Regions from separate parts of the Fictibacillus sp. UD genome, predicted to be linked through region 1. Evidence: riboswitches for the same ligand, from Rfam matches in the RefSeq annotation. Region 1 holds a riboswitch; the other holds the start of a gene.
What was found. A riboswitch is a leader RNA that binds a small molecule or an ion and turns the genes downstream of it on or off. The one in region 1 is predicted to bind cyclic di-GMP.
Positions count from the first base shown of each region.

Region 2: it holds a riboswitch for cyclic di-GMP, as region 1 does, so the genes downstream of both, P8610_RS15970 (GGDEF domain-containing protein) here and P8610_RS12220 (hypothetical protein) in region 1, are expected to answer to the same signal.

Region 1 covers NZ_JARUHH010000006.1:173,839-178,128, reverse strand. The annotation lists gene P8610_RS12230 (PadR family transcriptional regulator) at 1-240, opposite strand, end outside; gene P8610_RS12225 (YdcF family protein) at 573-1,307, opposite strand; gene P8610_RS12220 (hypothetical protein) at 1,394-1,882, opposite strand; cyclic di-GMP riboswitch class II at 1,918-2,000, opposite strand; gene panF (sodium/pantothenate symporter) at 2,223-3,662, opposite strand; gene P8610_RS12210 (YhdT family protein) at 3,659-3,952, opposite strand; gene P8610_RS12205 (spore coat protein) at 4,138-4,290, opposite strand, start outside.
Region 2 covers NZ_JARUHH010000012.1:76,477-80,766, reverse strand. The annotation lists gene P8610_RS15985 (STAS domain-containing protein) at 1-443, shown strand, start outside; gene P8610_RS15980 (hypothetical protein) at 765-1,124, shown strand; gene P8610_RS15975 (serine/threonine protein kinase) at 1,221-1,868, shown strand; cyclic di-GMP riboswitch class I at 1,947-2,035, shown strand; gene P8610_RS15970 (GGDEF domain-containing protein) at 2,355-3,299, shown strand; gene P8610_RS15965 (GGDEF domain-containing protein) at 3,390-4,290, shown strand, end outside.

The DNA of each region.
Region 1 (4,290 bases):
TTTTTTCGTAAGTGAATAATACTTTCGCCTTGGACCTGCCGTCGATTTCTTTAACGTTGTGGTTACGAGTTCTTCTTTTTGCATCCGAATTAATAGCGGATAGATGGTTCCCTCACTCGTTTGTTGAAAACCGTAAGTCTCCAGCTTTTCAGCTAATTCGTAGCCATACACTTCACCTTCTTGGATAATAGCTAACAGACATCCATCGAGAATCCCTTTTAACATTTGAGTGTTTGACATATAGGTGCACCTCTTTTCACTACCTTGTATTACAAGGGTATTGAACAAAAAAGAATGCCTTGCATGACAAGATATACCAATAGTATATGCAGAACTAACTTGTATTGCAAGGTATTTGTGTAAAATAACTCCAATATTATTTTTCTTTCTTCATAAGCTCTACCACATGAGGTTTCGGATCCCAGCAATTGAACTGGTACTGTGGTTTTGTCTCAAAACCAAGACGTACGCAGTGATAACGCATACCTTGGCTCGTTTTTTCCGGCTTGAAATTTAAACATGTCGCGCAGCAATGATACTTACTTTTATCCATAATCGTTAGCCTCATTCCTTTAACGGTCGGTAAAATAACTCTTTATGATCGCCATATATTCCCGCACGTGCGCTTGAGGAACTGATGAGATTCTGAGCGGTGATCCAAGACCCTCAGCTTCAATTCCAACACGTTTTGCAATCATCTTTGTTCGAAAAAGATGAAAATCACTCGTAACGACTAACAATTGATGATCGGCACCAATCATTTCCTTCGTATATAAAAGATTTTCGTACGTACTGGTGGCTTTTTCTTCAATCTGTATGCGTTCAGGCTCAATCCCATTCTCTACTAAATAGTTTTTCATGATCGTGCCCTCACTCGTTGTTTTTCCGAATCCAAGCCCGCCGCTCACGATAAAGTTAACATTTGGATGGTTCTCGGCATAAGCGAGCGCTTGATCCAGCCTTCCTTTAAGAACAGCACCAGGTCGGTTGTTCTTTGTCCCGCCGCCAAGAACGAGGATGGAGTCTATCTTTCCTGAGACCTTCCCCGGGTCAGTATTAGCAGATGTCAGAATAAGAGTTTCTAGAGTGGCGGCAAAAAGCAGGCAAAGCACCACAATTGTCACAGTTGTTTTTTTATAGGTTTGAAAAAGTTTCATAGCCGTATTGTGTCGATAATAGATGATGAAAAGAAACGCACCTAAAAGGAAGAAAACCGCCAAACCCATGTCCATGTTGGTCGTTTGGATGAGCATAGCCGTTGCATACACGAGAAAAATAATACTAAGTGCTAAAAATAGTTTTTTCATAGATTTCTCTCCGTTCATCTATTTCTATATTCTAGGATATCAGAAAAAGAAAAAGAGCGGAGAATGAAGACTCCGCTCTTGGAAATTTATTTGGTGTTTTTGTTTTTTTCAATCTCTTTTTCAATCTCGTTTGTAATGTTAGCTTTTATGTCAGTGGTTGACTTAGTAGCAGCATCATTCATTTCTTGTTTCTTTTTCGCCATTGCTTCCTCTTTCTTCTTTGTTACTTCAGCCATTTCGCTGTTGTAGTGGGACTGTATTTCAGTCTTTTTGTTTGTGATAATCTTTTGTTTCTCATCTTCTAGCTCTTGTTTAGCACCTGAGAAGATAGAAGCAATGCTTGTGCTTAGATTCTTCAATAGTGACTTTTCTTCATCCTGAAGAGCTTGATCTATTTCTGGCTTATAAGTGAACGAAACGATCTGGTTGTAGAGATAATCAGCAAGTTCCGGCTTTGCAGCAAATGCAGATGTTGAACCCACGCCTAATGCCAAAGTGGATGCTAAAACAATTTTAGGCCATTTCTTTCCTGCCTTTTTCTTTGCACTGAATTTTTCTTTTCGAGAGATTTCCATAACAAAATACCCCTTCCTTTATATATAGAACTCATAAAGAAAGCGGTCGGTTGCGCTACTAGCTTCAGTTGTCCCAAGCGCCCACATACAGAACAACCTTCACAGCTCCACACTATCTAATTATATTCTGATACTAAATTACCACCAGCTCCATTCACTGTAAATGGGTATTTAGTAAGTTATTACTAAATTTTCATTTTAGTAGGATTTTATTTAAAGATTCTATTATAGGTTTTGTATTGGAGGTATTTATTTGGGTAATTTTTTAAATCCCATTTTTAGAATTTCATTTGAGAACAAAAGAAAAACGACATTGTCCACCTCCAGTGGACAATGTCGTTTAGAATGTATTTGTCTGGGGTCTGTCCCCCTTTGTGAAACTCCCCACAATGTAGGCAAAGAAGGATAGCACGATTGGCATTACAACCGTATGCATGCCCCATAGGTTCGGATAGTTCAGGTGCAGATACATATAAGAGCCAACTCCGACGAGTATAGATGCGATCGCTCCGTTGGCATTTCCTCTTTTCCAATACAGCCCCATAACAATTGGCCAAATGAAGGCTGCTTCTAATCCACCGAATGCAAAGAGATTGAGCCAAATCAGCAAGTCTGGCGGATGAATGGCCATCGCGAACACACTTAATCCGACTACAGCTGTGATACCGAAGCTTAGTTTTTTTACAAATTGCTCTTCTGCATCTGGCTTGATGTAATTGATATAAACATCCTTTATAATTGCTGAGCTGACGAGCAGTAGCACAGAGTCAACCGTTGACATAACGGCAGCAAGCGGCGCAGCCAAAACGATCCCTGCCAACCACCCTGGCAGTACCTCGAGTGCCAATAAAGGCATTACTTTATCCGGCACCTCGATACCAGGAAGGACTACTCTTCCAAACACACCAGCTAAGTGCATGCCTAACATAATGAATCCCACAACGAATGTTCCGATGATCATCGCTCGATGCATGGCTTTTGCGTTTCGGTAGCTCATCGCTCTAACCGAGATCTGCGGCAATCCTACGACACCCACACCAACCAAAATCCAAAATGATGAAACATAAAGAGGTGTAAGGGATTGATCAGATCCGAACGGCGAAATGAGATTTGGGTTTTCCGCTCTTAACTCACTCATAATGTTTTCGATTCCGCCACCTGCTATAATCGTTCCTGCTAGTATGATGACCGTCCCGATCACCATGACAACGCCTTGGATCGCATCTGTAATCACGACAGCTCGAAATCCACCTGCGATAACATAAACGAGGACAGAACCCGAAAAGATAAATAGGGCTGTTGTATAGGATAACCCGGTGAACGACTCGATTAGCCTTCCTCCGCCCACCCATTGGGCAGCCATCGCTGAAAACAAGAAGATAACAATGCTTAACGCTGACAATATGACGACCCACTTGCTTTCATAACGCGCTTTTAAAAAATCAATAAGTGTAACTGCGTTTATCTTACGAGCCACTATCGCAAACTTTTTTCCGAGGACGGCTAGTGTAAAATAACCTGTCACAAGCTGCGCCATAGCGAGCAATACCCAGCCAAGCCCTAATTGATAAGCAGCACCTGGCCCTCCAATAAAGCTTGAAGCACTACCATAAGTGGCCACCATCGTCATAGCGAGCACAAAGCCGCCAAGTTCTCTGCCTGCTAAAAAGTAATCTTGTAAAAAAGAAGGTCCACTTTTTATATGACGAGAGGTGTAAATACCAACTAGAAAAACAAGGATCAAAAAGAACGCTAAAGGAAGGATCACATCCCAGTTCATCGAACATCGCCCTCCTCTTTTGGCCCTGAATCTTCTGTATCAAACGGAACTTCTTTGAAAAAGAACTTCACCATGATATATACCAAAACGGTAAAAACAATAAATCCTATAATACAACTGTAAAAAAACCATGCAGGAAATCCAAGTATGTATGTGTACTCTTTAACAGGACGTCCACCTAGACCGTAAGCAAACGCATACCACCAGATAAAGTTTAAGATAGCGAGCACAGTACCCATAATGGCTTCTTTGTTTGAGACTCGATATCGCCAGTCCGTTCCCTTTTTCATTGCCCAACCCCCTGGAGTTTCAATACATAAAATAAGTCCACTCATTACTATGGCAAATTCATTTCACCTTGTCGAGTTCTTTCGACTTTAAAGAACATTTCTATTCCTACTCATGATATCCCTGTTTACGTGACAATATAAAACGAGCACCCTTTTTAAGGTGCTCGTTTTCAATGATTATTGAGTTATTGAAGCGGTGGTTGTGTCTGTTGTGACGGGGCATAAGCGTTCAGCATGCTCGTCATATCTTGTTGGTTGAGCTGTGGAACTTGATAATAATGATGCTTATTTTGCCAGATTGACAGCTCGTAAGCCATCTCTATCCAGTTCGGGATTCC
Region 2 (4,290 bases), on a different contig from region 1:
AAACCGTTCATGCTTTTAGTGTAGCCTATGTAGAAAACAATAACAGAGTACTCGGATTGGCAAGAGAAGCCATTGAAGAACTCTCTGTTCCAGTAGTTAGACTGACGAGATCCGTTGCTGTTCTTCCTCTTGTTGGAACGATTGATACTCACCGATCTAAGTTAATTATGGAAACATCACTTCAGAAATGTATGGAACTAGAAGTTGAGCATCTGTTTATCGATCTGTCTGGAGTACCAGTCATCGATACGATGGTAGCTCATAACTTATTTAAAGTGATTAATTCACTTAAGCTCCTCGGTGTAAAAGTTACGTTAAGCGGTATGCGTCCTGAATTAGCGCAAACGGTCGTATCATTGGGGATCAGTTTCGAAGGGTTTTCCATTGCGGGTAACTTGTATCAAGAGCTAGAGGCGATGGGAATCGGTCTTCAAACCAAATAGAAATCCAAAATACCTATCTTTTTTAGATAGGTATTTTTTTCTTGTATAAAAAGAACGTTTGTTCGCATATAATAAATAAAAAAGGAGGTTGCTTCATGACTAGCATGTTTTTAAGATGCATCCAGGAAAGGACTGCGGTGGAGATGATTTACCTTTCGCGAAAAGGGGATATTTCTCACCGAATGATCATTCCATACTCACTTCACGGAAACATAATTAAGGGCTACTGTTCAGTTAGAAAAGAAATCCGAACTTTTCACATAAGAAATATATTATCTGTACAATTTCGTTTTTCGCCTTCTTAAGATTGGAGGAATTGTCGTGCAATACGGAAGCGAAGAAGAGCGTTCGCTCATTGAGAAATTTGTGATGTATCCGATTTTACTCACAGTGTTTAATCGGGACCTGCAAATTATTAACGGCTCTCCATTAAAGTTGAGGCAGCCATATGTCGCATTAATCGAACAGATTATGAATCAAATTAGTAAAGATCTATATGATGTTAGAGTTGAACTCCGAAAAAGAAGAATAAAGGTGATGGATGGCAGGCGTGAAGCAGATATTACTGAATACGAGATCTTCATTAGAGGGTACCGTGAAATCATGAGATTCCCGAACGTTCATTTGAAGAACAAAGCCGAAACGCTTATGCTCTCCTATCTTCATGTAACAGCGGAATAAGCCAGAATGCATTCAGGTTTCCTTTTTCATGCCAACTGTATACAATGAATGCAGAAACATATGATGATAGTAGACCATTAGAAATTGAGGATCCGAATGGAACATTTTATTCAGCTTGCCAGACAATTGAACAGAGAAATCATGATTGAGAGCCAAAGTCCGTTTGATCCGGTATGTCCGGTAAATACACCACATCCTTGGCAGATGCTAGGCTGCGGTAATTACGCGGCTGTTTTTTTACATCCAGAATATCCTGATTATGTCGTGAAAATTTATGGCAGGGACGAACACGGGCTGCTGGATGAGAAGAAAGTATACGAACGTTTAGGCGATCATCCCGGGTTTTCTGTTTGTTATTACACGGAAAGTAGGTTCTTGATTTTAAAACGAATCCAAGGTATTACGCTTTATGACTGTGTGCATAAAGGAATTAAAATACCTGAGCATGTGATTTTTGATATTGATCAAGCCTTAAGTTATGCAACGGAAAAGGGATTGCAGCCTAGCGATGTACATGGGAAAAATGTGATGATTTCGGGTAATAGAGGAATTATTGTGGATGTATCTGATTTTTATAAAAAGGAAGATTGCCGCAAATGGAAAGACTTACGGAAAGCGTATTTTAAGTTTTACAAAAAGACACTTTACCATTTTCCTGTAAAAATTCCTTATTTTGTTTTAAATGTTGTACGGGTAGGGTATAGGTACTATAGGATGTTAAAAATTTCTAAAGACTACAAATGATAGGATAAAATACCTATATAAAATACTGGCTAAAATTACCTATATAGTATATAATATCTATAAATCAATAGAAACCTTTGTTATTAAGGGCAAACCAGTTGAAAAGCTGGGACGCAAAGCTATGGGCCTAAAGTATGGTAGACATGCAATGGCAGCCGGTTGCCAAAGGGAAGCGGACTAATGTTTCGATAGCTGTTGGATCTGGGAGGTATATTCTTAAGAGATGTGTATTTATTGTAAATACATGACCACTTAGGAACAAAACTGACAAAGAGATTCAATGTCTATCAACATTGTATTAATGCTTGAGAGGCGAGAAGGTCGAGGAAGTGAAGTTCAGAGGAGCGGAATGTATACGAATACATGAGCACCGGATGAACAAAACTGACAAAGAGATTCGATGTCTATCAACTTTAATTAAAGCCATTCCCTTTTTGGGTAATGGCTTTTTGTATGTAATTTTTCAGGATTTGAGGGGTTGCAGAAATGGAAAACTTCCAACTAGACTTGCGCACACTCAAAAGAAACTTGTTTTCAAAATTTATGGAGTCTATTCCAACCATGATACATACTCACAAAGAGCATCTCGGACAATATGATGACTTTCATACGTTTCTGAACGGTTTTGTTGAGCAATACGAAAAAATATTAGTGAAGTTTTTACGGGGAATCGTTCATGCGGTTTTTTTGCCGGAAAAACGTTTTGAATTATTTTTAAAACAAGCTGAACAAAAGGCTTTTCGGTCTGGTATTCATTTTTTAAGACATCAGCGTATTCCGCATCAGACACTTGCTTGCTTTACTAATAGCATCAGTGAATCTGTTCTGCAGCAAGTAAAAAAAGAAGCAAAAAATGAATCGCATGTTGTTCAACTTTTTATGTTGGACAGATGGAACCGTATATCACATCGATCAGTTACGGGATTCTTAAGCGGTTTTTCAGCAGAGCAATTTAAAGATTTGAAAGAAATAAGTATTCGTGACCCGTTGACCAACCTTTATAACCGTCGCTACTTCTATGACTGTTTGGAAAAAGAGCTAAAGAAAGCGCACAAACTTAAACTGCCGTTAACACTCGTTATGTTTGATATTAATAACTTTAAACTGATAAACGATGAGTATGGGCATCTTGCTGGAGATGAGATCCTTCAGCAGATCGCTGAGCTTTCAAAACGCTTAAAATTGTTTTCCGGATTTAGATTTGGAGGAGATGAATTTGTATTTCTTCTACCGGGAATTTCAGAAGCGGAAGCGTATATCCTTGTTGAAAAGATAGAGAGTCAATTGATGAATTGGAACAATTCAATTTCACTCGCTTACGGTGCAATAGAACTTCTTGCAGATGCATGTGAAAACATTGATTATTATCTTCAACTGGCTGACGAACGAATGTATACGAACAAACGAGAAGTGAAAACGTGCGAAACGTAAGAATAATATGATGAAAATTGATTTATGTAAAATACAGGAACCGCGTGCTAAGATTTCCTAATATAGCATAGCGTGAAGGAAGATGACTACATGAGAGAATGGTTTGTAATAACGGAACACCGGTCTGAAAACATATCTTCTTTATTGCGATGGTTCTTTTTAGTTCTTTGCATCCCCATTTTTTACTATCCTCCTATTTCAAATGTATTGAACTATGAAACAGATACGTTTCCATTGCTATTGGCGATTGGAATACTATATATGACCTCAACGCAAATCGTATTACATAAATGCCATGAAAAATCCGTGTACTACCGATTTTTTACAAGGGGTGGCATTGTTTTTGACTATATAGCTTATGCTTGGCTCATGCAGCTATCTGGAGGAGCAGAAAGTCCGTTTGTTTCAGTCGGTTATTTAATTGTCATTCATGCAGCTCTTTATTGGAGATTGAAGGGAGCTTTCCTTTTAGGAGCAGCAATTTTTAGTACCCTGATGTTCTTTTTTATAACAGAGAGTGGCTATCAGGACACTATGGCTTCCTTTGAATTTTTTATGAAGAGTTGTTTCTTGTGGCTGATTGCATTATATGGCGGTATCATCGCATCTAAAGAAAGACAGCACTATCTTGAGAAAAACATGTATCAGCTTCAATCCGAACAAGACTATTTAACAGGGTTGCTTAACCACAGAAAGTTTCAAGAAGATGTATTAGAAAAAACAAAACAAAATAAGCCCTTCACTCTTGTGCTTTGTGACATTGACCGATTCAAAAATTTTAACGATCAGCATGGCCACTTGATAGGGGATGAAGTGCTAAAGCTCGTGGGATCAACATTTAAACGGTATATCTCTTTAAAAGACGGTGAAGCTTATCGGTATGGCGGCGAAGAATTTGCGTGGATCTTACATACAGCTAGCAAACATGAAGTGAAAAAGATGATTGAATCCATCAACAGCCACTTAAAGCGATTTCCTTATACCATCGGAA